4 regions of the Lysinibacillus sp. NPDC096212 genome follow, and region 1 is predicted to be linked to each of the others. Evidence: riboswitches for the same ligand, from Rfam matches in the RefSeq annotation. Region 1 holds a riboswitch; each other region holds the start of a gene.

Region 1 (7,575 bases):
GCTTTAATGTAAAGCCTACAAAATCGCCCATTTCTATAAACGCTTCCTCTGGCAAATGAGGGTACTGTGCCATCCCATACTTTTCACTGCGGCCACCAGTCGTCACAACTAGATGCTCACAACCAGCCTCTTTTGCAACACTAATCGCTTGGACAATGCTGGCCATATAGGCGGAACTCGAAAAAGGCACGACGGTTCCCCTTGTGCCTAAAATGGAGATGCCTCCAATAATACCAAGTCTCCCATTTAACGTTTTTTTAGCAATTTCCTCACCTTTAGGGACGGAAATAACTACGTTAACGCCTCGTTTAATTTGAAATTCATCAAGTACGCCTTGTACAGTACTATGAATCATCTTCCGTGGTACTGGATTGATGGCCGCTTCTCCGACAGGTACTGGTAAGCCGGGCTTTGTTACACGCCCGACACCAATTCCACCGTCCAGATGAATACCTGGTATATCCGACCAGCTCACCGTGCCGATAATGAGTGCTTTATGTGTTGCGTCTGGGTCATCACCAGCATCTTTAATCGTTTCACAGCTGACAGCATCCTGCTGAAATGTACATCTTTCTATCGTAAAGGTCGCATCTCGCCCAATCGGTAAATGAATGGTACTAGTTTCTTGCTCTTCATTTGTAATTAAGGCAAGTAATGCGGCCTTCGTTACTGCAGTTGCACAGGATCCCGTTGTATAACCGTGACGCATGTCTTTGGGATCCTTTTTTGGCTTCCGCTCCACTATTTTTTCGCCTGTTCATCCGCTAAAAGTGAGACAGCATTCAATGCGGCAACCGTCACTGTACTACCGCCTTTACGACCAACATTTGTAATATACGGAATACCTTCTAGTTTTAACAGCTCTTCCTTCGATTCAGCAGCTGACACGAAACCAACGGGCATACCGATAATTAAATCTGGTTTCGCTAAGCCTTCTTTAATTAAACGAATTAATTCAAGTAATGCTGTTGGTGCATTCCCAATTGCATAGATGCCACCTTCATGTAATTTAGTAGCCTTTTGCATAGAAATAATTGCACGTGTTGTGTTTTGTTTTTTCGCCTCAATCGATACGTCTTCATCAGCAATATAACAGTGTAAATCGCCACCATGCTTTTGGAAGCGTTTTTTCCCTGAACCACTTTCGATCATTTGCACATCTGCAATGACATGGCGACCAGCAAGGATTGATTTAATACCGGCCTCAAGTGCTCCTGGTGTAATAATAACGCTACGTCCTAATTCAAAGTCAGCAGAAGCGTGAATGATACGACGAACAACTTTCCACTCATCCTCTGAGAAGTTATGCTCGCCCATTTCCTCTGCAATAATTGAAAAACTGTAATCGTAAATTTTATCTGGGTCTACTGTTAAAGGTTTGAAATCTGTTTTAAAATCCATCTGAATGGCCTCCTAAAGTGTGTTTTGTACAGCTTGTAATACATCTTCAAATGTAAAATATTGCTGTCCGTATTTTATATTTGGTCTTGCAATTAAAATCGTTTCAATGCCACATGCAAGGGCAGCGTCTAGCTTTTCATCCACCGAGCCAACCTTGCCGCTTTCTTTCGTGATCATCAATGTCACATCATATTGACGAAAGAGGGCTTCGTTTAATTCCTTTGAAAAAGGGCCCTGTATGGCAACAATATCTCTTTGTGCCACACCAAGTGCTTCGCATTTTTCCATATTATCGAGTCGAGGAAGCATACGCGCAATCACTCGTGTATTTTCTAAACCATGTAATACCTTCGTAAAGGTTGCTAGCGTTTTACTGCCCGTCGTTAGCATAATGACACCACGTATTTCCGCTGCTAAATGGGCAGCCTCCTCATAATCTTTCACTACCGTAATTAGTGGATGGGCATAATGCTCATGAGCACGTTCATAGCGAATATAAGGAACATTTGCTAGCTCAGCTGCCGCCATGGCATTTTTTGAAGCTTCTTCAGCAAATGGATGAGAGGCATCTACAACTAAACGGTACCCTCGCTCCGTAATAATCGTCGCCATTTCATCCGCTGTTAAACGACCGATTAAATAAGGAAGGCCTACTTCTGCCAGGCTAGAAGCAGCTGATTCAGTAACGACCGTTGCTGTCACAGCATAACCTGCTGACTGGATTTCAAGTGCTAGATTCCTAGCATCGCTCGTCCCTGCTAACATGAAAATCATTTCACTGGCTCCTCTTCATGATGGTGATGATGGTCGTGATCGTGATCATGGTGATCGTGATGATCATGATCATGTCCATGATCGTGGTCATGATGGTGATGATGATGCGCATGTCCATGCACTGCCGCATAAGCACGATAATTTTCTAAATCTTGCATACCTGTTGATGTACCATTCACAGCTTGCTCAATACGCTCTAATAGCACATTTTGTAAACGCTCATGATAGCCAAAATAGTTAGCAATTTGAATATCACATTCAGGATATTTTTCGTTAAATTGCTTACACATACCATTCATTCGTTCCATTAGGATACCTGTGAATAAAAAGTACGGTAGCATAATGACTTTTTTAGCACCCAGCTTCACACAGCGCTCTATTCCTTCTTCAACACGCGGATCTGTGACGCCCATAAACGCGCTTTCTACATACTGAACCGGGAGTTTTTCCCATAACAAACGTGTAATTTTATAAAAATCACCATTTGCATATGGGTCACTACCGCCTCGTGCAATTAATAAAATGGCAGTATCCTTCTGTTCTTCTTCCGCATTAAAGCCGATTTCTGCTAAACGATCTTCTAAAATCGCAAATATTTCTTCATGGATACCGATTGTTTGACCATATGTGAACGTTATATTCGGATAATGCTCACGCGCATGTTCGATTTCTGCTGGAATATGCATTTTTGAATGTCCAGCATGAAGAAGGATAATCGGAATAACGTGTACCTCTGTAGCACCCTTCTTCACACAGTTCGTAATACCTTCTTCAATGTTCGGCGAAGCGAACTCTAAAAAACATGTTTCTACTAAAAAGCTATCATCAATACGAGGTGTCATTTGCTCGATAAACGTGCGTACCTCATCATTTCCTGCAGCTAAACGGCTCCCGTGGCCGACAAATAAAATTGCTTTCATCTTATTACTCCTCACTAGTCGCCGCATGGAGCGGGCTCTACTTTTATTTTTGAAGACATATCCTGATACGTAAAATGTAATATCTTTTTCACACGCTTGAAGTATTTAAACAAACGTTCATTTGGATGTGCATTTGCTTTATATTCTTCGATAATATCGGTAATAAGTGGGATGAGCTGTTCAGGCTCTAATCCCTCAACAACTGGCTGGGCCGCATGTGCTGTACGACCAACCGGCTTGGCACCAATAAAAACATCAAATTTACTTTTACGATAAACAATGCCAATATCATCAAATACTGCTCGATAACATGCCATACCGCAGCCGTTAAAGCCGATATTTAATGTTTTCGGTAACGACATACCACCAAGCTTTTCTTGAATTTCTTCCGCATATGGAATCGAATCGAACTTTTCTCCATAACAGAAGTCACAAGCCTTTAACGATAGCACGTCACCAATTGGTGCTAGTAAAAAGCCAACTTCACGAAGCTTTGCGGTAACCTCTTCAGGCTCGGACGTTGGAACTTTCAAATGAATTTGATGGTCTGGTGTATACTCCATCGTTCCTTCCTCACCAACTACCTCAGCCAACGTCATCATTTGTTGAGGACTAAAGAACTTATTGGCAACCCCAGGACTAACCGCTAATTCAAAAATAGATTCGATTTTTTGTTGAACACGCTTAGGTGTTACTTTCACCGCGCTTGTTCCCTTTACCATAGTAAGAGCAGCTGTCGCCATTTCAAGTGACGATTTTTTAGGCTTTTGTTGTGGTGTTATGGCTAAACTGGGCTTAATACGATTGGCATTAGGATCTGTCGCAAAATCATTACGTGCTGCTCCTGTTTCTTGATTCATCGCCCATGGTTCATTTTCTTCTTTAAGTCGTTGATGTGGTCGTAACGGTTGTTTTTCCTCACCAAGTGTATATTTACGCTGATAACCACGTGGCGTAATCATTTTATTGTCGTAGAAGAATGTTGTTGAATTCCCGATAATAACCGTTGTTAACATGCCGATATCATGTTCAAGCATTTCTGCTAAAGTAGTCATCGTTATTTCCTGACGGTCACGATACGCGCTTTTCACAAGTCCAACTGGTGTATCTGGCGAACGATATTCCAATAAAATTCGTTGTGCCTCTACAATTTGTCTCGTACGACGTCCACTTTTCGGGTTATAAAGAGCAATAACAAAATCCGCCATTGCTGCTGCTTCTACTCGTTTTGCAATTAAATTCCAAGGTGTTAAGTGGTCACTTAAACTAATGGTACAGGCGTCATGCATAATGGGAGCACCTAGTAAACTGGCACATGAATTAATAGCTGAAATACCTGGAACAATTTCTACCTCGATACCAGTTGCTTCTGTCCAGCCTAGCTCGATTAATACCTCATACACTAATCCTGCCATTCCATAAACCCCGGCATCCCCACTGGAAATGACCGATACGATACTTCCAGCCTCTGCTTGACGCACCGCTTCTTGCGCACGTGAAACTTCCTCTGTCATACCAGTACTAATAATCGACTTTGCACTAACTAAATCCTGAATCAGTTCAACATAAGTTTTATAGCCTATAATCATATGACTTTGTTGTAGTGCCTCCACAGCACGAGTCGTAATATGTTTAAAGTCTCCAGGGCCAAAGCCAACTACGAAAATCTTACCTTTTTGAGCCATTTTGTTACCCCTCTTTCACCTTTTCAATGCCTTTAATGGCTGTTGTTTGTGCTGTACGCTGCAACGAACCTTCACGCAATGTAAAAACATGCTCATTATGTAACGCTTCATGATTTAAATCTTGTACAAGTACTCTCGCATGCTCCTTCGTTGGCACTCGGTACCAATTGCCCTGAGGATATGCAATGACAACACAAGCATCCTTACACCTGCCATTACAGCGGGTCCTTGTTGTATGTATCTCCTTATCAAGCTCCAGTAACTGTATTTCATCACGAATTGCCTGTGTAATGTCCTCAGCATCTTTTTTCATACAACTACTACCATTGCAAATAAAAAGATGTGTTTTCATCCCCTCTAAATTCCAAGTTGTCATAGTCGTTCTCCCCTCATATGCTTTTAGGAAAAAGAAAAACCTTTACTCTAGACGAAGAGTAAAGGTTTAGTAGAAGCCAAATAAAAACGAATATATACTGGTACTCGCTTTCGCTTCAACTTCTCCCTCCGAAAAGTTTGCTTGCATCATCACATAAGCAGGTTTCCTGACTTAAGCTTCCTTTTACTTTCGCGCCTTCCTAAGTTTTCACTAGTGGCATCCGCGATTTCATCAGCTATTACAGTAGCGGGGGCTGTATCGGACTTTCACCGATTTCCCTATTATCTTGAATATTCAAGCACTTATGGATGTTTTATATGAATTATATGGTTTTTTTGTAATTGAAAACTGTTTCTATCATAGCTTATTTTTTTAAAATTTCAATATTTCTTTCTTAATTTGTGACAATTTTTTTAAAATTCCATAGAAAAATGCGACATCCATTTTCTATTTATCTAAATTTTCGACATAGACACCCAATTTAAAATTTTTTCACAAAAGGGATAGCATATATATGGAAATTCGTGTTACACTTTGTCGTGAAATCTCACAACTTCATCTTTTTTTCGGTGTGAAATGTTCAGCATTTCGCTTAAAAGGGAAGCCGGTTTAAGTCCGGCGCGGTCCCGCCACTGTATTAGGGAGTTTTATAGATAATGTCACTGTCCAAAGGATGGGAAGGCCTATAAAACGTTGAACTAAAGCCAGGAGACCTGCCGAAAAATATGTGATCGTTTCAACCTACGAGGATGGGTGTGCGGCTTAGCAGATTAGAATTTTATTTGCTTTTTTAGCTATGCACTTTTCCACTATCGGAGAAGTGCTTTTTTTCGCATACTTTTTCTAAAAATTTTAATGTAAGGAGGAGAGATTTTTGAAATTTTCAGGTTGGAAGCTTAGTTATTTTTTATTGGCATTTTTATTCGTACCAAATCGTGCATTTGCGATGCATATAATGGAGGGCTTTTTGCCAATCGAATGGGCGATTTTTTGGTGGGTCATTTCGATTCCATTTATTATTTTAGGATTACGTTCTATTCGTAAAACCATTGATGAAAATCCTGAAACAAAAATGATATTAGGGCTTTCGGGTGCCTTTGCCTTTGTACTTTCTGCCTTAAAAATCCCTTCTGTAACAGGAAGTTGCTCGCATCCTACAGGTGTTGGACTTGGAACAGTTCTTTTTGGACCATTAGCGATGAGTGTTATCGGGACAATCGTATTATTATTCCAATCTTTACTGTTAGCGCATGGTGGGCTTACAACATTAGGGGCAAACACTTTTTCTATGGCAATTATGGGTCCTATTATCGCCTACTATGTATTTAAGGGCTCACAAAAATTGGGACTATCCTTTTCCATTGCTGTCTTTTTAGCAGCAATGCTTGGTGACTTAGGTACATATATTGTCACTTCTGTCCAATTAGCTCTTGCCTTCCCTTCTGAGGTCGGAGGCTTTATGGCTTCATTCACTAAATTTGCTGGTATTTTTGCGTTAACACAAATTCCTCTTGCTGTTAGTGAAGGAATTTTAACAGTGATCGTTATGAACTTTCTGAAAAAATACAATGTGAGTGAACTAAAAGCTCTACGTGTGTTCTCTGCAAAGGAGGCTCACTAAAATGAAAAAAAACTTACTGCTCATCGCCATTGTTGTGTTGTTAGCAATCGTTCCCCTGTTTATTCAAAAAGGTGCTGAATTCGAAGGGGCTGATGGCGAAGCGGAAGCAGCAATTAGTGAAATAGATGCTAGCTACGAGCCATGGTTTGAAAGCTTATGGGAACCACCAAGTGGTGAAATTGAAAGCTTATTATTCGCACTACAAGCTGCTATCGGTGCTGGTTTCATCGGGTATTTCATCGGCTTAATGCGCGGCAAACATAAAGAAGGTTAAACGCTATGTTACTCATTGATAAGTATGCTTATTTGAATAAACTAGCGTCTGTTCATCCGCTAGAAAAAATGACGTTATCCCTTGGACTGCTTTTATTGTCGCTTATCATGAGAGATGAACGAATTTCACTCATTACATTTATTGTGATGAGTGCTTTTATCATTTTAGGCGCAAAAATCCCTGCTAAATATTACGCAAAGTTATTGTTGCTACCTGGATTTTTTTTACTATCAAGTTTAGTATCCATTTTAATTTCTATCGCGCCAGCGACAAACAGGCTTCCTTCAAACATTTGGTCATTTTCTCTTCATAATTGGACAATTTTTGTCAGCAGTGCAAGCCTAGTAACAGCGCAGCAGCTTTTTTTCATCGTCCTTGGCAGCATTAGCTGTTTGTATTTTTTAATTCTCACAACATCAGTCCAATCTATTTGTTACGTCTTACGACAATGGCGACTCCCAACTCTATTTGTAGAGTTAGTAGAGCTAACGTATCGTTTTATTTTTATCTTTTTAGACAGTATG
Region 2 (7,575 bases), on a different contig from region 1:
ATCAACATCTCCACGGCCTTCTTGCACCTGCACAGTCATACTTGCTGTTGGTAGCCAATCATCCTGAAAAATTTGAGCAGGCACTTGAACGTTTTATCGAAATATCAAAAGTCTTTAAAGTAGAAAAACTGGACCCTAATTTGTTGTCGTTGCTTTATATGGCTGCGGCGCAAGGTTATATGATGCAAAAAGAAGCGGAAAAAGCATTGGAAATGCTCGAAAAATACACATACATTTGTACGAACGTCCTTTTACCGTACGAATTGAAAGGAGATTTCTTTTTTGACAGTATTGAAAACTGGCTGAAGGATTATGATATTGAAGCTCCTAGAGACGAAAAGATAGTAAAAGAAAGTATCGTACAAAGTGTTATAGAAAATCCTGCATTCTTCCCATTGCACAATGAACCGAAATTCAAAAGTATTGTTGAAAAACTAAAAGCACAAATTTGAAATGAACTACTGATAGGGCCAACTTGATGTATTCACTTACATTTTGGTTGTCAATATAAGGAGGTAAATATAATGGTTGAAGAAAAAATTGTTTTAGGTGCTGAAACAAAGTACCCACTGAATGGAATATTAACCATTCCTGATGAAACAAAAGGATTATTTCCTGCAGTTGTATTGGTTCAAGGCTCTGGTCCAAGCAACATGGATGAAAAAATCGGAAATATTTATCCTTTTAAGGATCTTGCAAATGGTTTGTCTGGAAAAGGAATTGCAGTGCTGCGATATGATAAAAGAACATTCGTATATGGTAAAGAAATGAGAAAGGATATTGGATTAACAGTGAAAGAAGAAACCATTGAGGATGCAATTCTCGCTGCGAATTTTTTGCAAAGTGATTCACGTATTGATTCAAACAAAATATTTATTATCGGTCATAGTTTAGGTGGGATGTTAGCTCCGCGAATTGATGCAGAAGGCGGTAAGTTTGCTGGAATCATTATTATGGGTGGTTCTCCACGCAAATTTGAAGAAATTCTAATGGATCAAAATAACGAAGTTTTAAATTCATTGAATAAGTTTTTGAAAGTAATTGCAAAAAAACAAATAGCAGCATTATCATCAAAGTTTGACAACATCTATAACCTAAGTGATGAAGAAGCAAAATCAACTTCAGTTTTAGGAAAATATGTTAGAGCCTACTACCTAAAAGAAATGGGCGAACATCCATCTGCCAATTATCTCAAGGAATTAAATAAGCCCATATTTATTCTACAAGGAGAAAAAGATTTCCATGTATCAGTGGAAAAGGATTTTAATGGTTACAAAAGAATATTGGGAGATAGATCCAATGTAACGTATAAACTCTATCTAAACCTAAATCATGCTTTCATGCCTTTTGTTTATGGAGAGATACGAAAAGCAAAAAAAGAGTATAAAGTTGCACAACATGTCGATCAACAAGTGATCAATGATATTGCCGATTGGATTCATTCGGTATTGGAATAGTCATCAGGAGGTAAATAACAATAGCTAGTTTTATTTTCTAACTATAGGCACGAAATAATTTCTTAGGAGAAAACTGCATCAGGAAAAAGATAATAAACTGGAAACTATTCTTGCTACTTATTGCCGTATGCGTCGTGACGGGCGTAATGGTTAAACCGTTTACGTACGCGCTTGCGCCGCTGCCAGATAACGCACCTATGTAGATCATCATACCTGCGCAGATTGCACAAACACTGGTGTTAGGTGTGCTGGCAAGCTTTTTCGGATTGCTTTTGGCGCGACATATTGGATTTAGCGCACCGATTTTGGAGGGAACTACAGGTGGTGAAAAGTGAAAGGGCTATCAGAAATCTATACTCGGTTCATCTGTCCTTTGGGGCATTTTGGGCGGTGTCCTTGTCGTTTTACTGTGCATCCCTTTCTGGAATATGTCTGTTGAACTAATGAAGGCGGAAATGGCGGTTCCAGTTTGGAAATCCGCGCTTGCGATTTTCTATGGCGGTACGGCAGAAGAAATATTATTCCGGCTTTTTTTGATGACGCTTTTGGTTTGGATTGCTTCCAAAATCAAAAAGGCGAAAGATAGGGGACCAACTAAAATCGGCGTGTGGTTGGCTATTATTATAACAGGGGTTATTTTTGGCCTCGGTCATATCGGAATCACGGGCGCGATAACCGCCATCACTAGCGACGTAATCCTCCGGGCGGTATTGCTTAACGGCTCTCTTAGCGTTATCTATGGTTGGCTCTACTGGAAAAAGGGTCTGGAGTCGGCTATAATTGCTCACTTTTCTATCGACTTTGTGTTGCATATACTCATACCGCATGTAATAGCGCCATTATTTATCTAATCGGAAGTAATGGACATAAACGAAAAAGTAATCATTGGTAATGATTCGAAATACCCTTTTAATAGAATTTTATACTAAAATAACCTTGTGAATTTAAAGTTATTGATAAATGAGTTATAAAAAGAATCTTTTGTTGGCATTCGGTACTCCGAAAATGTGCATCAAAGGAATCTTTTTATTTTCATTTTTTTATTCCAACTGAGAATTGAACGAAAGATCATAGAAAAAATCTATGATTATCATAGAAATTATAGAATTGATATATAGAAACTAGATTCTTATAATTCTTTATAAGCTATAGTTATTTAATAGTAATATTGATAACAAATATTACTGGTATTAAAATACCTGACAGCCGTTTGATAATAGTGGCCCAGGCATTGAAGTTAAGGCTTGTAGTTTAACAAAATCATTAGCAACGATCCAATCAGACGTAGGATCCGTAGCAAATGTTTTTATTTACTAAAATTTCTATTATTATTTGCAAAAGAACTACCTAAATCCCACAATTTATCTTCTAGATTGTCTAATAGATTTTTTGTTCTCTTTTCCATATTATCTGGGAGCTCATTTTCACCAAAATATGTAAGATTCAAACTCTCATCATCCTTTTTCTCCAATACACCACTTACATTTTTAGCAACATAAAGATGAATGACTGTATAGACTTCATCCCCATTTGGATATTGGAAATAATAATCTGGTCCCGAAAAAACACCAATCAAGTCAAATTCATTGGCCACAAGTCCTGTTTCTTCATAGAGCTCACGGCAAGCAACTTCTTCTAAAGTTTCGTTTAGTTCCATTGAGCCCCCAGGTAATCCCCAATCCAACGTATCCGAACGATGTTGAAAGAGTATTTTCTTATCATCGTTTATCACAAGAATTGTCGCCCCGATGCTTATAATTGGTCTACTACCGATAAGTTTCCTTAATTCTGAAATATATCCCATATTCTCCCCCTAATACTTGTCATTAAAAAATATTCGCCTTTTCAAAATATGAATCCTCTATTTTACTTACAAATTATAAAAATAGTTTCAATGGTATTGATTAACAATCTTTTTTGTACAAAATAGTGCTAAAAAAAGTAGAATAGTTCTTGAAAAATGAAAAATAGCTTTTTATGTTCAAGCTTCTCCAAATCTCAACTATATTGATTGTTTCGAAAACTCTATGTTAAGGTGAATAGACAAATTGAATATGCTAAATTTTGGTGGTTCAAATGGATTTGATTCCATTTGATTAAAAGGGAAGTTGGTGAGAGTCCAACACTGTCCCGCAACTGTATTTAGGAGTTCGATAACAAGTCCACTGTTTTGTTTGTCAAAATGGGAAGGTGTTATTGTAGCGTTGATCATAAGTCAGGAGACCTGCCACTAAGAAAAGCATCAATTGACCTACGAGGATAGGGAGGTGTTAGCTACTGCATGATCTTTGTGAATTTACATGAATTCACTGTTTTTTTGCTCTGTCATGTTTTTGTAGATTAACAACTTCTCAAAGGGGTAGAAGTTGTTTTTTTGTTGTTCTTTTGTGTTTGAATGGTAACGCTTACAAGAATAATTAAACAAAGGGGTTGTAATGAATGGAGTTAAATTATTCACCCGGTCTCGATGGTATTATTGCCGCTGAAACAAAGCTATCTTTTTTAGACACTGTAGGAAGTCAAATTGTCATTCGAGGCTATGATTTGATTGAATTATCACAGAGATATTCGTATTTAGACATTGTCTATTTATTGTTGCATGGGGAAATACCAACTACCGAGCAACGAGCTGATTTACAGAACAAGTTGAAATCTAATTATCAGGTTCCACAAGAGATTTTTCAAATTTTCAAGTTATTGCCTAATGGGACACATGCTATGGATGGACTTAGAACAGGAATTTCTGTTTTAGCAGGCTATGATCAGCACATCAATAATCGTTCTACTGAAATGAATTTGACGCGAGCATATAGACTTTTAGGTGGCATGCCCAACATCGTAGCGAATAGCTATCGAGTATTAAATGGTCAAGACGTCGTGGAGCCTGATAGCCAGCTTTCCTATAGTGCTAATTTTTATTACATGATTACTGGCAGAAAACCAACTGCGTTAGAAGAAGAAATCTTTGATCAGTCACTCGTTTTATATAGTGAACATGAGATGCCAAATTCGACGTTTACAGCTCGCGTAATCGCCTCTACACAATCTGATTTGTATGGTGCTTTAACTGGGGCTGTCGCATCATTGAAAGGTAATTTACATGGTGGGGCAAACGAGGCAGTGATGTATATGCTTCTAGAAGCGAAAACAGTTGAAGGCTTTAAAACATTGCTAGAAAACAAACTACAAAATAAAGAAAAAATTATGGGCTTTGGTCACCGTGTATATATGAAAAAGATGGATCCAAGAGCGCAAATTATGAAAGAGGCTTTGCACAAATTATGTTTGGAGCAAGGGGATGACCGCTTATATCACATGTGTGAAGCTGGTGAAAAAGTGATGGTACAGAAAAAAGGTTTGTACCCAAATTTAGACTATTATGCAGCACCCGTGTATTACATGCTTGGTTTGACGATTGAAATATATACGCCAATCTTTTTTGGATCACGAACAATCGGCTTATGTGCTCATGTTATAGAGCAGCATGACAATAATAGATTATTTAGACCTCGTGTCAATTATATTGGCGAGCGTCATAACCTTGAAGAATTATCGGTATAATCAAGTTTTAACAACTCGCCATAGAGCTGATGGGCATTCTGACCAATGTCCATCAGTATACTAGTATAGCAAAATTATGCAATGAAAGGAAGATATAGATGATTAAAACAAATGAAATTTCTAAGACAGATCAATTACTAACTGATATTGCTGATTACGTATTAAATACAACGATTACAAGTGAAGAGGCATACGAAACAGCACGTTATGTTTTATTGGATACTTTGGGTTGTGGCATTTTAGCCTTACAGTATCCTGAATGTACGAAACTTCTTGGTCCAGTAGTACCAGGTACAGTCGTCCCAAACGGTACACGTATTCCGGGGACTCCCTATGTTCTTGACCCAGTTAGAGGCGCCTTCAATATCGGTTGTATGATTCGTTGGTTGGATTATAACGATACTTGGCTTGCGGCTGAATGGGGACATCCATCAGATAATTTAGGTGGCATATTAGCTGTTGCAGATTATTTGAGTCGCATACGTATTGCAGAGGGTAAAGAGCCTCTTAAAGTAAAAGACGTTTTAGAAATGATGATACAAGCCCATGAAATACAAGGTATTCTAGCACTAGAAAATAGCTTAAATCGTGTAGGTTTAGATCATGTTCTGTTTGTCAAAATTGCGACAACAGCCGTTGTGACAAAGGCATTAGGTGGCTCTCATCAAGAAATTATCAATGCACTGTCAAATGCTTGGATTGATAATTCGAGCTTACGAACATATCGACATGCACCTAATACTGGTTCTAGAAAATCATGGGCTGCTGGAGATGCAACAAGCAGGGCAGTGCAATTAGCCATGATGGCTGTGAAGGGCGAAATGGGTTATGCAACTGCCTTATCAGCACCTGGCTGGGGATTCCAAGACGTTCTCTTTAATAAACAAGAATTAACACTTGCTAGACCACTTGCATCTTATGTCATGGAAAATGTTCTATTCAAAGTTTCTTATCCAGCCGAATTCCATGCACAAACCGCTGCTGAATGCGCCGTACATTTACATCATGAAGTGAAAAATCGATTAAATGAAATTGAAAGAATTGAAATTACTACACATGAATCTGCCATTCGTATTATCGATAAAGAGGGACCTCTTAATAACCCAGCTGATCGTGATCATTGTATTCAATACATTACAGCTATTGGCCTCATCTATGGTGACATTACAGCAGATCACTATGAAGATGATGTGGCCGTAAATCCACGTATCGATGACTTGAGAAATAAAATGGTGGTCGTTGAAAAATCTCAATATACAATTGATTATTTAGACCCTGAAAAACGCTCGATTGCCAATGCTGTTCAAGTTTATTACAAAGATGGCACTTCATCAGAGCTAGTTGAGTGTGAATATCCTTTAGGACATCGTTTCCGTCGTGAGGAAGCATTCCCTCAAATCATTGATAAATTCCAGCAAAACATGAGTACACATTATTCTCAAAAACAATTAAGTACCATTAATCAGATTTGTGCTGAAAAAGAGCTTCTTGAAAATAGTTATGTTCATGAATTTGTAGATCTATTTATTTAGGAGGTTATATAGATGGCGTGGATTGTCAATGAAGCAGTTTCACAAAAACAATTAGCAGAACAATTTCGAGCTTTAATCACTCGTTCAGCTATTTTGCAAATACCAGGAGCTCATGATGCAATGGCCGGCTTAATGGCTAAAAAAGTTGGCTTTGAGGCATTATATCTTTCTGGAGCTGCTTACACAGCGAGCAGGGGCTTACCTGATTTAGGAATGATTTATTCAAATGAAGTTGCTCAGCGTGCTAGCGATATTATCCGAGCTACTAATTTACCAATTCTAGTGGATATCGATACTGGCTTTGGTGGTGTATTAAATGTTGCCCGCACAGCTCGTGAAATGGTAGAGGCAGGGGTGGCTGCTGTCCAGCTTGAGGATCAAAATCTTCCTAAAAAATGTGGTCATTTGAATGGTAAAACACTCGTCTCCCAAGAGGAAATGATACAAAAAATAAAAATGATTAAACAAATAGCACCTACTTTACTTATTGTTGCCCGAACAGATGCAAGGTCTGTAGAAGGCTTAGAACAGACTATCATTAGAGCCAAAGCCTATGTAGCAGCTGGAGCGGATGCTATTTTTCCAGAGGCTCTACAATCAGAAAAAGAGTTTAAACAATTTGCAAGTGAGTTAGATGCTCCTTTATTAGCCAATATGACTGAATTTGGACAAACACCGTATTATACGGCTAAGGAGTTCGAAAAAATGGGCTATTCGATGGTTATTTATCCCGTTACATCCATGAGAGTAGCAGCCAAAGCATATGAACGAGTGTTTGAATTAATAAAAAATACAGGGACTCAAAAAGAAGTTATCGAGGATATGCAAACTAGAAGTGAGTTATATGAATCCATTTCTTATTACAAATTCGAAGATTTAGATAGTGAGTTGGCGAAAACCATTTTACCTAAAGAGGAAATAAAGTAACTTGCTTTTCTCCTCTTTCTTTCAAGGAGGGCTAGTATGGATAAACTAGAAGACAAAATGACGATCTTTACACCTGAGGACTTTCAGGATGAGGAAAA
Region 3 (7,575 bases), on a different contig from region 1:
CATTATTTTCCGAATGCAACATATGTGTCTGATAGGAGATTTCGAGAGTCGAACTTCGGTGAATTTGAAGGGCTCACATATGATGACTTAAAATCAGATAGTCGTTATTGTGCATGGTTAGATGATCCCGTACAGTCACCACCTCCAAAGGGGGAAGGCTTTGATGCCTTTTGTGCGCGTGTCATTGAAGGGTTCACGGCATTACCAAAAGACGAAGATGTTTATCATCTCGTTGTCCATGGTGGAGTTATTCGAGCGCTTCTTGTAGAATTTGCACCGACTGAGCAAACTTTTTGGTCGTATCAATCACCGCATGATAAAATATTTTCTTTAACGTTTACAAGAAAGGCTTGGGAGGAGGGAGCGCGATGCATGTCTTTATCGGAGGCGCCCATAGTGGAAAAACCGACTATGTCATGAACTTGTTCGAAGGTCAAAAAGTGGAGCTAGTAGATGGCAATCTACCTAATGACAGCCCAGCCTGTGATGTACTAGTTATTAAAAACATAGAGAAATGGCTCGTGACACAAGATCTTGAGGAGGATGAACCCCTTGTCAAAACCATTTTGACAAGACTAAAGACTCTTGAAGAAAATTGTGCGGTCTATATAATAGTGACCGATATGGGTCGTGGGGTTGTGCCAATGGAAAAACAGGCACGATTGTTGCGTGATACATGTGGGCGTTTGTACCAGGCATTATTCGCTGAAGCTGAACAAGTCGTACGCATTTGGTACGGTATAGGCGAACAAATCAAATGATATAGTTTTAAAAAAATTTTATTAGGCTTTTCATTTTGGGGATAAGATTTCCAAGGACGTATGCTTTGTAAATAAGTTGATTGGAGTGGAGGTTGGGCGACTCCTTGGGGATTAGCGTCACAGATGAGACCCTGCAGCGCAGCGAAGCGGCTCATCGGACGCCCCCAGGAAAGCGCCCAACCGGAACGGAAATCAACCCCACGCTATTATAAAAAATTTAAAGAAAAGAGGAAATGGGATGGATCGACAAAGATTGATGAAATTGACGCTCACTGCCATGGTTGCGGCAATTTGTGCAGTGGGTGCAGTCATTAAAATTCCAACATTTATTTCAACTGCAGCGCTTGACTCTGCACCTGCATTGTTGAGCGTTGTCTTTTTATCTCCAGTATTAGCTGGGGTTTCGGGAGTCATTGGGCATTTTATCTCAGCCTTAACTACTGGCTTCCCTCTAGGGCCACTACATATTATTATCGCAGTAGAAATGTTTATTGTTGTATGGGTCTTTGGGGTCATGCATAAAAAAGGAATGCATTTCTGGAAATGGCCCGTGGCACTTATTTTAAATGGTGTTGTGGCACCTTTACCATTTTACTTTATCATTAGTCCGGCATTTTACTGGGCGTCACTGACTAGTCTTCCATTGGCAACACTCGTAAATCTGGTGATCGTTGCAATTGTGATGCCAATTCTGTCAAAGGTGTTTGTGCGTAAGGAAGGTCGAGTACATTGAGAAATGCAATAAAAATAGGTGAGCTGTTTGCTACAACAGATAATGCCGCAGCCATTGGCGAAAAACCACAAGATGTTGTGTCTGCTCCAGACAAACTAACGGCATACTTCACGGCGCGTGTTACTTTTTTAGAGCAGCTTGCTGCAAATGCTTTACCAAACCATATTTTACTCGCTAATTTTTCAGGAGATGCTGCATGGTCTCGTTATGTTGCAGGCATTCAGCAGGTTTTTGATGAGGCGGGGCTTAATTGTCCACCGATAGACGGTAGTACAGAGTCCAATATGCCGACTCTACAATCAGGATTATCTATAACGATGCTAGGTGAACAGCAAAAACACACAGCAACTAAGTATGAACAGCTTAGTTGGTACACCTATGGATTACCGCTTGTAGGCAATGAAATCCTTGCTCAGCCTGAAGATGTCGCACAGCTCCAACCTATTTTTCAGGCGTGGAAAGAGGGGATTGTGCAGCAAGTATGGCCAGTTGGATCAAAAGGTCTACAAGCAGAATTTACCCGCCTTTTTAGCGAGCAACAGGTCAAAAGTTCGTTAGATGTTGAGAAATCGGCTGGTCCATGTGCAGTAGTTTTGCTAGGAATACAGCCTGAAAAAGAGCAGCTAGCACAAAAAAAATTTCCTAGAAATTTTGAAAAACTACGTAAAACTGCATTGTAATTGGGCTTGCTTCGAGAAAATGTAGCACTTTATAACTTGCAAGGGGCAAATCGCCTATTGCAACAATAAACACAATATGTTAGATTTGTTTAGGAGTTAAAACACAATATATAGTATTTTGGACGAACGGTACCAATATGGTTTAAAAGGGAATTCGGAAAAAGAGTCATCTTAGGCCGAAGCTGTCCCCGCAACTGTAAGTGCTGACAAATGATGAGTAGGCCACTGTGAAGAACGGGAAGGTGATCATTTGGAGGAAGCATGAGCCAGGAGACCTGCCGATATGTTCAAGACAGCAACACATTCTTCGGGGATTGAGAAGTGGAGGCGAGAGATTTGTTCACTTCTTTGTGCGCTTATCCTTCATTTCCATTTCCGATTTTACTGCGATCACGTAACCGATAGATGTTGCGTGATCGCTTTTTGTGTTGCTGGAGAAGGAAAGGGAGAGAATGTGTACATGACAATTCAAATCGAACAGCAAATGACTAAGCTCAAGAAAAGTTACACGGAGGATGAACTCGAAAGTTTTGTGAGGTTATCGGATCGATGGCTACGAAAAAACGACAATGCCACATTTGAAGCATGGGCAGATGCGATGATTTTACAAACGCTTAGCCTCATTGATGAAGAGGAGCCATACTGGACATTTGTCGCAGCTCAAATTTATTTAGAAAAATTATATGACCAATTTGCGATGCGTCGTGGTGTCTCAGTGAAAGATGTTTATAAGGTTTTCCCAGAACATTTAGCACACTATACAGAAGTTGGTTTGTATCATGAAAGTTTAACAACAAAGTATAGTGAGCAGGAGCTTCAGGAACTCGCTTCTTATTTAGAATCAAGTCGAGATGAGTTGTTTACGTATATAGGTTTAAAAACATTAATGGACCGCTATGTAGTCCGTGATTACACGAAAACACCGGTGGAATTACCGCAGGAACGATGGATGGTCATTGCGATGACTCTGATGCAGGATGAAACAGAAAATCGTTTAGAAAAAGTACGTGAATCTTACTGGGCAATGAGTAATTTATATATGACTGTTGCCACACCAACATTATCAAATGCAGGTAAAACACATGGACAGCTATCAAGTTGCTTTATCGATACAGTAGATGATAGTTTACAAAGCATTTATGACACGAATACAGATGTCGCAACATTATCGAAGTACGGCGGTGGTATTGGTGTTTATATGGGTAAAATTCGTAGCCGAGGCTCATCTATTAAAGGCTTTAAAGGTGCATCAAGTGGTGTTTTACCATGGATTAAACAACTTAATAATACGGCGGTTTCAGTCGATCAGCTTGGTCAACGACAAGGCGCTATTGCTGTCTATTTAGATGTTTGGCATAAAGACGTCTTTACGTTTTTAGATTTACGCTTAAACAATGGGGATGAGCGTTTGCGTGCTCATGATATTTTCACAGGGCTATGCTTACCGGATTTATTTATGGAAACGGTAGAAGAGCGCGGGGAATGGCATTTATTTGACCCACATGAAGTGCGAGAAGTTATGGGCTTTTCACTAGAGGATTTCTATGATGAGAAAAAGGGTGACGGCTCTTTCCGTACTAAATATGAGGAATGTATCGCCAATCCATTGTTAAGTCGTGAAGTTGTACCAGCCATTGATATTATGAAGCGTATTATGCGCTCTCAGCTTGAAACAGGCGTGCCGTTTATGTTCTATCGAGATGAAGTCAATCGCATGAATCCGAATAAGCATGAAGGGATGGTTTACAGCTCGAACCTGTGTACAGAAATATTCCAAAATATGTCAGCTACTGAATTTGAGTCTATTACCCTTGAAGATGATGTCATCGTAACACGTCGCAAGCCTGGAGATTTCGTTGTATGTAACTTATCGTCTATCAATTTAGGTAGAGCAGTACCGGCTGGTGTTCTAGAACGATTAATCCCAGTTCAAGTACGTATGTTAGATAACGTTATTGCTTTAAATACAATTCCAGTAAAACAAGCAGAACGTACGAACCTACGCTACCGTGGTATTGGACTTGGAACGTTTGGCTGGCACCATTTATTAGCTTTGAAAGAAATTCAATGGGAGTCTGAGGAAGCTGTAGAGTTTGCGGACAAGCTATATGAAGAAATTGCATATTTAACGATTCGTGCTTCTAACGATTTGGCATGTGAAAAAGGAGCTTACCCATTATTTGAAGGCTCAGATTGGCATACGGGTGCGTATTTTGACAAACGTGGCTATGACAGTCATAAATGGAATGCATTACGCGCCGCGGTTGCTGAGAAAGGTATGCGTAACGGCTATGTAATGGCAGTTGCACCGAACTCATCAACATCTATTTTAGCAGGCAGTACGGCTACGATTGATCCGATCTTCCAAAAGAGTTATTCAGAAGAGAAGAAGGATTACAAAATTCCAGTAACAGTACCTGATCTATCACCTGTGACAACTTGGTATTATAAATCTGCTTATTTCATCGATCAAAATTGGACAATCAAGCAAAATGCTGCACGAGCACGTCATATCGACCAAGGCATTTCACTTAATTTATACGTTCAAAATACGATTAAGGCGAAAGATTTACTAGCATTGCATATGAATGCTTGGGCGAGCGGTGTAAAAACGACTTATTATGTGCGCTCAACATCTGTAGAATTGCTAGAATGTGAGTCTTGCGCGAGCTAGGAGGAAATAACAATGACAACTATTACAAAACGACAAATTATGGATAAAGATGCACCGAACCGTTCAACAGGAATTGTCAACGGACGTTCTTCTAACATTTTGAACTGGGATGATGTGCGTTTTAGCTGGGCATATCCTAAGTATAAAAAAATGCTAGGGAACTTCTGGACACCGTTTGAAATTAATATGAGCAATGATGTCAAACAGTTTCCACAGCTATCAGCAGATGAACAGGAATCCTTTTTAAAAATCATTGGCTTGCTAGCACTATTAGATAGTGTACAAACCGATTTTGCGGGGAAAGTAGCGGATTATTTAACAGATTCAAGTTTAAATGCACTAATGATTATTTTAGCGCAACAAGAGGTAATCCATAATCACTCTTATTCCTACGTGCTATCAAGTATTGTCAACAAAGACGAGCAGGATCGTACATTTGATTTTTGGCGTACAGAGCCAGTGCTAGAGCGACGTAATGATTTCGTTATTAAGGGCTACCAAGCATTTTCCGAGGAGCCATCTGTTGAAAATATGCTAGAAGCGATTGTTTATGATGTGATTTTAGAAGGTTTATTCTTCTATTCTGGCTTTGCGTTCTTCTATCATTTAGCACGCAATCAAAAAATGGTGGCCTCGTCAACGATGATTAATTATATTAATCGCGATGAACAGCTACATGTCGATTTATTTGTGAAAATTTATCAGGAGCTATTAGAGGAATATCCTGAATACGATACACCTGAACGAGCAGCTCGTGTACAGGAAATCTTCCGTGAAGCCGTTCAACTAGAAATCGATTGGGCCAATGAAGTGATTGGCGATAAAATTGCTGGCCTCGATGTGGAAGATGTGCATGATTATGTACATTTCTATGCTAATGTACGCTGTAATCAGCTTGGCGTAGAGCGTCCATTTGAAGGCTATCGCAAAAATCCATTAAAGTGGGTTAAAGCGTATGAGGATGTTGATTTAGGGAAGACAGATTTCTTCGAGCAACGTTCTCGCCAGTATGTAAAGGTTAATGTAGAAGATAACGGCTTTGATGATTTGTAATGCCAAGTCCACCTCCATGTTGAAAAAACATGGAGGTGGATTTTTTTGTGAGAATAGGGGGACGCTTAAGTAAAAGAAAAAAATTGCTCAGGTTAAACAAATGGGTTCGGGGGACAAAAACAATAGAAATCGCACGAAATGTGCTCATGTTAGCCGTTATTATTTACCACCGTCATTGAGAAAAAGGCTACATACCCCAAAATCGCAAGGACTTGTAAAATAATCCCTATTATACTGCAAATTAAACCTGCAGTTGCTAATCCTCTACCATTTTCATTAGTTGTATTAATTTCTTTTACAGCTTTATTTGAAAAAACTATTCCGATGATGCCTAAGATAAAGCCAATAAAAGGTATAAACAATGATAGAATTCCAAGCGTTAAAGAAATTACAGAATTATTGTTTGTTTGATTTTTTTCAGACATTCGCTATCCGCCCTCTTTTAAGAATTTAAGCATTTTTTATTTATCGTTAATATGATCGTACTAAACTATTTCGCACTAAAAATCGATCATTAAATGTTATCGGTACACCTTTCCCATCCTTTTCGGCGTGAATATGTAAATGTGGTTCGCTTGTATTACCCGAGTTTCCTACTTTTCCAAGTATTTGGCCCGTTGTTACTTTATCGCCTTGTGCCACCACTACGCTGCCTTTTTTCATATGAGCTAATAAAACAGTAGCATCATGGTTCTCACATGAAAGAGTGACATGATTCCCCTCAGGATTTTCGGGATTAGATTTCGGAGGAGTGAGGTCAGGTAAATCATTTTGTATGTTGACTACTTTTCCGTTACAAGGACTATATAAATCATCTGCGAATATTTGATATTTATCTAATTGTTCTGGATATAGTCCACTTGCACGGGTTCCGAGCGTATTTAATTTTAAAATGTCTAAAGCATATTTTTGACCTGGATAGGCTTGATGATAGTTCATTAACACCTGATTGCCACCCTGTCCGACATAATAGGTGCCATCCTTAAGTGGGAAAGATAACTCAATTCCTTTTTCGGTTACTGTATAGCTTTTCACGACCAAAGCATTATAAGTACCAAAAACCAAAATGAGGACAATATAAATACCAATTGAAAACTTTTGAGATAGCGTATATTTTGTGGTAAACGGTAAATTTCTTACCCTTTTCCAAGAAAAAATGAAAGTGACAATCAAGAGAGCCAACCAAAGAAAGCGAACATAATATCCGACCCAACTCCAGTTTCCTGCTTGAAATAACCAAACGATTAGTGTTGCCGTCACCAATGAGTCCAACAACCATTCCAGTTTACTTTTAAAAGCAGCTTTCCATAGCGAAATAATAAAGCTGGCAGGTAATACGATTAGCATACCAATGGAATAAAAGATTGGAAGCACTATTTCTCATCCCCCTTTAGATGCTTTAATAGAATCTCTTACATCATTGGTAATATTTACATCATTCTAATTTTCATTTTAACATAGTGATAATAATTAAAGAACCTTTATCCGAGAGTTCAGCGTTCTTACATGAAAAAAGCCATATTCGCGTGATTCATGCTAACATGGCTTTTCTCTAGTTATTCAAAAAAATCGTCTTCGAAAAATGGTTGAATACCAGCTTCCTTTAAAAAGTATTTGTATTCAGTAGGGACGTCTAAAAGTGATTTATTGGGAAGTAATACTTCATCTCTCAAT
Region 4 (7,575 bases), on a different contig from region 1:
GTATTTATAACGAAACATTGTAAAGGTAGTATAATACGTAAAAAATCCCTCTCACAATTTTATGCGAAAGGGTTTCTTATCATAGTAAGCAATGGTCATGCAATTGCTTACGTTTTTCTGTTGTTAAACCAAACTCTCGCTCTAAAAAAGCAGTCTTAGAACCATATCGGTTATCCATTGCATCAAATGCCGATTGTAAATAGTCCTCACGGGCAGACATTAAGGCGTAAAATTGCTGTAATTCTCGATCGCTATAATCTTGCTGAATTGTCTGAGCCATTCGTTCTACTAAGGGACGTAGATGTACATTTGTATCTAAATAGTCCTCCATGATCGTTTCCTCAGGTACATCTAACGCCAGTAAAATAAGTGCGCTGCCAATACCTGTTCGATCCTTCCCAACCGCACAATGGTGAACAAGCCCTAAATTTTCAGGTTGTTGAATCGTTGCTATTAACTTTTTAAACGAGTCATTATTAAAAGGCATTTGTGCATAAAATTCTCGGAACATCTCTAGGCTTACAATCTTATAAAAATCTTTTCCACCAGTGTTTGTAGGCATCTCAAAAGCATGATTTCCCTTTGCTGGTATTTGAATATACTTGGCATACGGAAATACCGGATTAGGATTATTTTGAGCCTCATGGTTGTCTCGATAATCAAAAATTGTTTTCACACCTAGCGTTTTAAATAGCTCCTTATCTGTTTTCGTCATTTTACCAAGTGCTGCTGAACGATAAATCAAACCATTCTTAACAGTACGCCCATCTCTCGACTTATAACCACCCATATCACGAAAATTATAAACTGCTTCAAACGGAACAATCTTCATATCAAGCTGTTTCATTCACTGCACCTCTCTCTGTTAGCAAGCATGCTTACCTCTATATTATAGAACAATTCGATATAATACCAATTTTCGCACTAGGGAATGTCATACGCTACTTTGAACGCTGAGGGGGGGATTTCAGCGAATCTTTATTGAAGCGGGGAGATGGCCGTATTACCTGATCACTTTTTCATCAAAGCGGAGCAGTTATCCACTCTAACCGATCACTTTTTCATCAAAGCAGAGCAGTTATCCACTCTAACCGATCACTTTCTCTTCAAAGCAGAGCAGTTATCCACTCTACCTGATCACTTCTTCATCATAGCGGAGCAGTTATCCACTCCAACCGATCACTTCTGCTTCATAGCGGAGCAGTTATCCACTCCAACTGATCACTTCTTCATCAAAGCGGAGTAGTTATCCACTCTAACCGATCACTTCTGCTTCAAAGTGGATCAGTTATCCACTCCAACCGATCACTTTCTCTTCAAAGCGGATCAGTTATCCACTCCAACCGATCACTTTCTCTTCAAAGCGGATCAGTTATCCACTCCAACCGACACTTCTTCACCGAAGAGAAACGGGTTTTTACCCTGACATTTCACTATTATCCATCAAAAAAGCTGCCCTTGATAAAGGACAGCTCCAAAATACTATTTAAATAACTCAGGGTAAACTGCTTTTGCTATTAACTCAACAGCTTCGCCAATACGCGGACCCGGACGGTTTGAAATATCAGTGTCTATAGAATACACCGCTTTATTTTGAATGGCAGTGATTGAATTCCATCCATCACGAGAGAGGATTTCTGCCGTTGGGTTTTCCCCATAGTTTATGGTTGTTAAAATGACATCTGGATTTTTTGCAATAATATCTTCCTCAGATACCTTTGCCCAACTTTTGAGGTCAGCAAAAACGTTCTTAACATTTGCAGCATCTAAAATCTCTTGTTGGAATGTACCAGAACCAGGTGTATATATGTCTGGCTTCGGACTAATTTCTAAATAGATATTTTTTGGTTCTTTCACATCTTTAACTTTTGCTTGGACTTCTGCAATTTTACCTTTAATATCATCATTTAACTTGTCGCCTTTATCTTTGATTCCCATAACTGTTGCGATTTGTTGGATATCCCCGTACACATCATCAAATGTTTTAGCCGATTGAATGGCAAACACTTTAATACCTGCATCTTCGAGACCTTTTAAGGCATTTAAATTTTCTTCATCGCCTCCAGTTGTATAGGCAATAACGACATCTGGCTTTAACGCTAAAATACGCTCACTATTGAATTTTACAGAATCAGAAACACGTTCAATTTTTTGCGCTTCTTCCGGATACGTATCATATTCAGTTGCACCAACGATTTTATCCCCCACACCTAGAGCAAATAAAATTTCTGTATTACTTGGTTGCAATGAAACAATAGTTTTAGGTGCGGCAGCAAACTCTACTTCTACGCCACGGTCATCCTTAACTTTATAGCTAGTTTTCTCAACTTGTTGATCTTCCTTAGAAATAGTCTCTTTATTAATATCCTCTTTCGCGCCACAGCCAACTAAAACGAGTGCTAACATTAACACAGAAAGCCATTGTAGCTTAAACATTTTCTTCATTTCATTGATTCTCCTTTTTCTTTTTCATCGGGTATGACTTACTAATAAACGGTATTTCAGCAATACCAGCCTGCTGATTCATAAAGACAGCCATTACAAAAAAGACATTGGCTAGTAATCCTAAATAATCAAAGAGAATAGCAGGTACTTCCCGTTCTTCAGATACTTTGTGCAAAACGCGATATGATTTTTTCGCCTCACTACGGCATAAATGTAATGCAGTAGCAGCCTCTGTCCCTTGAGGTAATACAAAGTTTTGTATTTCATCCTTAACATGACTAACATAGAAATCATAGCGATTACTTAGCCAAGTCAAATTATCTTCAGTTACCGCCAATTTACCTCGTACTGAGCCATTTACATGGTAAGCCATTGGTAAAATGGCTAGTAAATCATCTACTACTACCTCTACCGTTTCCTTTTTTACCGCCACCAAAGCGACGCCAATATGTGTTGTAAGGCTATCTGTTCGAATTTCAAAATCTACCGTTGATGCCTTTTCACGCATAAATGGATAACAAGAATAACGTGCATCTTTTTTCAAATCTAAGTCCCCGCTTTCCTTCGTGAAAAATTCTTACTTTATTCACACCTTCTTAGGATTCCAGCAGGTGAAAGATAAGTGTACATAAAAAAACGTTGTTCCCACTCCTAAGGAAACAACGAAAATAACATAATAGTGTCGTATAGACACAACATAGCCTATGTAATTGCCGCATATTCTCCTAGCTTCCGAAGAGTTATCATACGTTCAAACAAAGGTCGGTCTCCTGGCTTGTACAGTTCACTACATTCAATCATGTTGTGAGTCATAAAAACCTTCCCATCAGATAATTCGACAGTGGTATATCTTTATGATTCCTGTACTTACAGTTGCGGAAACAGCTTCGGTTTTTCACCGAATTCCCGATTATGCTATAGTTTAGCACCCTTATTCTGCAAGAATTATTCACTTGTTTAGCAGTTTAACATAGATTAATAGGAAAAAATAGCTGTGGAATTAGAATAAACAAATACGATGGATAAAGATCATGCAGGTATCACCTTATGCACGCGGGTGTATTCGTTACCCCACGGGCATTTCACATGCTCGTGCAGGTATTTGTTATATTTCATAGATTGATGTTATAAAAGCTATCTCTCAACGAAAGCATGCGCAAAAAAAACAGCTATTTTACATCTTTTAACGGATGGCATTCTTATATTTCTTTTTGCATTTAACATCTTCTTCTTCTTCAATTAAACGTCGAGCAATCTCTAGTAGTTTTGGGTCATTCGTTGCATCGAATAGCTTTTTAAAAGATACAATAATATCATAGCGTATCAATGTCGGGTGCTTTTCGTCTAAGCATATTTGAAATCTTTTCGCCAAATATGACACGACTAAATCTCTTTGTACCTGCCCTGCTAAACCTATTCTCCAAATCGCCTGCAAAGTATGCCTCGAAGTTTCTGTTTTTTCATCATACGTTACTGCCCAAATCTTTAAGAAGTCCTCTAATACTCTTTCTTCGGGATCACTTTTTGCTGCCAATGCGCATAAAAATTGTGCAGCACTTGCACGTACATGTCCGTTTTTGTATGTAAGAGCTTGAACAAGTTGTTCCCAAACTGAATATGTCCAATCAACTGGTTCTTGCATAATTTTCATTAATTCTTCGTATGATTTGTATTGAATATCAAGGTCACGCTCTGTTAAATTACTAAAAAGTTGCAAAATCTCTTTTTCCATGATTCATCCCTACCTTTATTGTTTCAGAACGTAAAAATGGTAAACTTGTAAGTATTGTATTAATTTCTATCATTCGTTACTTTACTACTACGAAACTAAAGTCACAAACACTTTTAATTTCAAAGTAAGGTACCTAATTATTATATTTCAAAATTATCAGAAATGAGTATCATTATGCAAGGAAACATTTCTTTCGGCTATAAAAGACACATTTTACATGTTAGCTTTATAATCGGAATTAGCCTTCTATGAATCCAAGCGAAATACGCTATAACGATGGCAATCATTATATGGATAATTGATGCTATACCTTACATCGGCTCTATTTTCATTTTAGTAACTGGTAATATGGTAGTAAATATATCTACTTATGTAAATAAATTCATCCTAGATGTTATTTTACTCATTATTCATCGACTAGTCGAGCCTAAATTAATGGATCACTATATCAGGGATGATAGGTTTACTCGCAAAATCTTGAATACCGTCAAATATTAAAAAAGGTCATCTTTGTAATTTTTTTTACAAAGATGACCTTTTCGCTATTTAAATCGTCTATATAATAGTAGGGCTTATTGAATACGACCGAAGCCTACTAAATATTGATTCCACCAATCAAGTGATTCAATGACAACACCTTTATTTTGAGCATCGATCATCGTGTTATTTCCTAAGTAAATACCTACATGCGCTATGCCTGAACCATAGCTGAAGAATACTAGGTCACCTACACGTGCTTCACTTGCTGAAATACGTTGTGTTGCTAAATATTGTTGTGATGCTGTACGTGGTAAAGATACGCCTGCTTGTTTGTAAGACCATTGCACAAGACCTGAACAGTCAAATCCTGTTGATGGGTTACTGCCGCCCCAAACATAGCTACGGCCTAAGAATTGCTTTGCAGTTGAAATTGCATCACCTGAAGATGCAGTACCTGAACCAGAACCAACAACGACTTTTTGTAGTGATTTTTCATTGTTCGCTTTGCCACTATTGTTAGTGTTGCTAGTATTACTGTTACTGTTACTATTATTATTGTTACTAGTATTATTGTTAACGTCGTTATTTGTTGCTTGTACTACTGGAGTAGCTGCTTGAAGTGCACGTAAACGAGCTGCTTCTTCCTCTGCTGCTTTACGTTCTGCTTCTAAACGTTCTTCTTCTTGTTTCGTTGCAATTTGTGCCTTTAAAGCTAGAGATTTCGCTTCATTCTCAGCTTTTTTTACTTCCATTTCGCTTTCCTTTTGTTGAAGCTCTTGGAATTGTTTTTGAAGCTCTTTTTGTTTTTCATCTAATGTTGTTTTTTGTTTCTCTAAATTAGCCTTATCCGCTTCTTGTTGATCTACTAATTCTTGGTCAGCATCCATTAATGTTTTTACCGCTACGACACGGTCCATTAAATCTGCAAAGCTTTTCGATTCAAGAACAGCACTTAAATATATACCTACAGTGTTATCTTGAGCTTGGTATGCAGCCATACGTTCACTTAAAATTGTTGAACGTTGCTCAATACGTTTTTTAGTATCTACAATATTTGCATCAACTTCTTTAATATCTGCTTGTACTTTGTTAAATACTTTTACTTTTTCATCGATCTCTTTTTGTAAATTAGTTAATTCTTCTTGTAGCTTTTTAACCTCTGTATCTATTTTAGCTTTCTTATCAATCATTTGTTGAGATGTTTCTTCTGCGTGCACTACGGTTGGTTGAACTGTATTAAATAATAAGCCGCCAGCTAGTGCTAATGCTAGCACCATCGACTTACGCCATTTATTGCGTTTACCCACGTTATTCTTCCCCTTCACTAGTCAATTTCGCTCTTCGTATTTTAATGTAATCACTGGAACGATTTCTTTTATTTTCTCTTATATATTTATTAGCCTTTTAAAGTTTAGCATTATTAGCATAACTTTTATACTATTTCACGGCTTTTTAATCGTTTAGTAAAACTCGCAACATTCTTGTAATATTCACGTAAATTCTATTAAATTCTACAAAACTACATTTTATTCTACATAACAACGTTTTTAACTGCTTTACCATTAGACCCAATTTCTGTTTTGTAATGTTTTTGTAATATTTCTCGAGAACATTTACCCATTATGCCTCTGCATAATTGCGTCCAGAATCGGCTAAAAGAAGTTAAAATAAAAAAAGGTAAGGGAGCATTTCCCCTACCTCATCTTGTCGCAAATGTATTTCAATGAACAAAGATATTAATTTCCACTCCAAGTTGGCGCTTCCTATTGCCTCATAGAACGTAACGCTTGGATAGAAAGGCGTACCAAAAGTATGGCACATAAAAACAATCCCAAGTATGCAGCTGTATTTAAATAAACAGCGTATGCATCACGAATAAATTGCGAGATTGCTAAAAGTGCTACAGAAACAATGCCAAAGGTAATACCTACGAGAAGTAAGACGAAACGGGAAAACAAATTTGTAATAAAACGAGCATTATCCTCATCCGAAAAAACATCGTGATGTAAGATAATTTTTCCACTCTCTACCCGTTGAATGAGCTGGTTAACTCGTCTTGGCATTTTGCGCAATGCCGGAATAAGCATTGCTAATTCTTCTTGTAAACGTTCCTTCGTTGCCATCGGTTCTTTAAATGGCTTCAGGAAGGATGCTCGCATATATGCAGATGAAAAATCTTTTGCTTCCGTAAAAATATCAAAATTCGGGTCAATTACCCGTAAAGTCCCCTCTAATGTTACTAATGAACGCAGCGCTAAACCTACTGCTGGATAGAAAGCAAGACCAAAATCCCGAACAACCGTAAATAACGCATGTATTAATTCTTCTGTCGGAATTCGATCCACGTAAGAAATTTTCAAGAGAATTTGATCAATTGCTTGTTCTATCTTTGCACGATCTGCATGATCAGCGTTTTCAACCAATAATGTTACACCGTCAAATAAAGTATTTGAATCATTTAGATGAATCCCCATTAAAATTAGCTTTAAGCCCTCTTGTTGTGTAGCTCCCAAACGGCCAACAGCCCCAAAATCAAGGAGGATCGGTGTGCCATCCGTCTCATCAATCTGAATATTTCCTGGATGTGGATCTGCATGAAATATACCCGAAACAAGCATCTGTTCAATGAAGGAGTATAAAACAGTCCGTGCAAACTGCCTACGATTATTTCCTAATCGATTAAATTCAGCCGCAGCATTTGCAACGCTTTTCCCCCGTACATATTCCATGACAATAATATTTTCATTACAGTATTTTGTATAGATTTTAGGAATCTTCACCTTATAATCGCTTTTAGTAAGAGCATTCGTCACCTGCAATGTATTACGAGCCTCAATATCTAAATGAACTTCCTCGCGTAACCCATCGCCAAATCCTTTAGCAAGCTCTCGAAAACCAAGTGACTCAGCCCATGTAGA

What was found. A riboswitch is a leader RNA that binds a small molecule or an ion and turns the genes downstream of it on or off. The one in region 1 is predicted to bind cobalamin.
Region 2: another riboswitch for cobalamin. It lies ahead of mmgD (citrate synthase); the one in region 1 lies ahead of ACIQ7T_RS22085 (energy-coupling factor ABC transporter permease).
Region 3: another riboswitch for cobalamin. It lies ahead of ACIQ7T_RS16720 (ribonucleoside-diphosphate reductase subunit alpha); the one in region 1 lies ahead of ACIQ7T_RS22085 (energy-coupling factor ABC transporter permease).
Region 4: another riboswitch for cobalamin. It lies ahead of ACIQ7T_RS10265 (hypothetical protein); the one in region 1 lies ahead of ACIQ7T_RS22085 (energy-coupling factor ABC transporter permease).

What each region holds. Positions count from the first base shown of each region.
Region 1 is NZ_JBIWFQ010000028.1:57,097-64,671, reverse strand. Features, by position in the region: gene ACIQ7T_RS22115 (cobalt-precorrin-5B (C(1))-methyltransferase) at 1-709, opposite strand, end outside; gene ACIQ7T_RS22110 (precorrin-8X methylmutase) at 742-1,401, opposite strand; gene cobK (precorrin-6A reductase) at 1,414-2,175, opposite strand; gene ACIQ7T_RS22100 (sirohydrochlorin chelatase) at 2,172-3,095, opposite strand; gene cobJ (precorrin-3B C(17)-methyltransferase) at 3,110-4,780, opposite strand; gene ACIQ7T_RS22090 ((2Fe-2S) ferredoxin domain-containing protein) at 4,785-5,156, opposite strand; cobalamin riboswitch at 5,295-5,477, opposite strand; cobalamin riboswitch at 5,707-5,891, shown strand; gene ACIQ7T_RS22085 (energy-coupling factor ABC transporter permease) at 6,031-6,777, shown strand; gene ACIQ7T_RS22080 (energy-coupling factor ABC transporter substrate-binding protein) at 6,779-7,051, shown strand; gene cbiQ (cobalt ECF transporter T component CbiQ) at 7,057-7,575, shown strand, end outside.
Region 2 is NZ_JBIWFQ010000034.1:26,472-34,046, forward strand. Features, by position in the region: gene ACIQ7T_RS24160 (helix-turn-helix domain-containing protein) at 1-452, shown strand, start outside; gene ACIQ7T_RS24165 (alpha/beta hydrolase family protein) at 525-1,457, shown strand; gene ACIQ7T_RS24170 (CPBP family intramembrane glutamic endopeptidase) at 1,913-2,308, shown strand; gene ACIQ7T_RS24175 (NUDIX hydrolase) at 2,764-3,261, opposite strand; cobalamin riboswitch at 3,509-3,703, shown strand; gene mmgD (citrate synthase) at 3,897-5,018, shown strand; gene prpD (2-methylcitrate dehydratase) at 5,117-6,550, shown strand; gene prpB (methylisocitrate lyase) at 6,563-7,477, shown strand; gene ACIQ7T_RS24195 (acyl-CoA dehydrogenase family protein) at 7,514-7,575, shown strand, end outside.
Region 3 is NZ_JBIWFQ010000017.1:52,421-59,995, reverse strand. Features, by position in the region: gene ACIQ7T_RS16740 (histidine phosphatase family protein) at 1-420, shown strand, start outside; gene ACIQ7T_RS16735 (bifunctional adenosylcobinamide kinase/adenosylcobinamide-phosphate guanylyltransferase) at 369-761, shown strand; gene ACIQ7T_RS16730 (ECF transporter S component) at 1,000-1,494, shown strand; gene ACIQ7T_RS16725 (hypothetical protein) at 1,491-2,174, shown strand; cobalamin riboswitch at 2,285-2,472, shown strand; gene ACIQ7T_RS16720 (ribonucleoside-diphosphate reductase subunit alpha) at 2,635-4,848, shown strand; gene ACIQ7T_RS16715 (ribonucleotide-diphosphate reductase subunit beta) at 4,861-5,901, shown strand; gene ACIQ7T_RS16710 (DUF4190 domain-containing protein) at 6,051-6,326, opposite strand; gene ACIQ7T_RS16705 (M23 family metallopeptidase) at 6,373-7,275, opposite strand; gene ACIQ7T_RS16700 (tetratricopeptide repeat protein) at 7,458-7,575, opposite strand, start outside.
Region 4 is NZ_JBIWFQ010000008.1:60,228-67,802, reverse strand. Features, by position in the region: gene ACIQ7T_RS10280 (tyrosine-protein phosphatase) at 80-847, opposite strand; gene ACIQ7T_RS10275 (hypothetical protein) at 995-1,246, shown strand; gene ACIQ7T_RS10270 (ABC transporter substrate-binding protein) at 1,483-2,445, opposite strand; gene ACIQ7T_RS10265 (hypothetical protein) at 2,447-2,989, opposite strand; cobalamin riboswitch at 3,189-3,394, opposite strand; gene ACIQ7T_RS10260 (hypothetical protein) at 3,629-4,177, opposite strand; gene ACIQ7T_RS10255 (C40 family peptidase) at 4,750-5,964, opposite strand; gene ACIQ7T_RS10250 (ABC1 kinase family protein) at 6,421-7,575, opposite strand, start outside.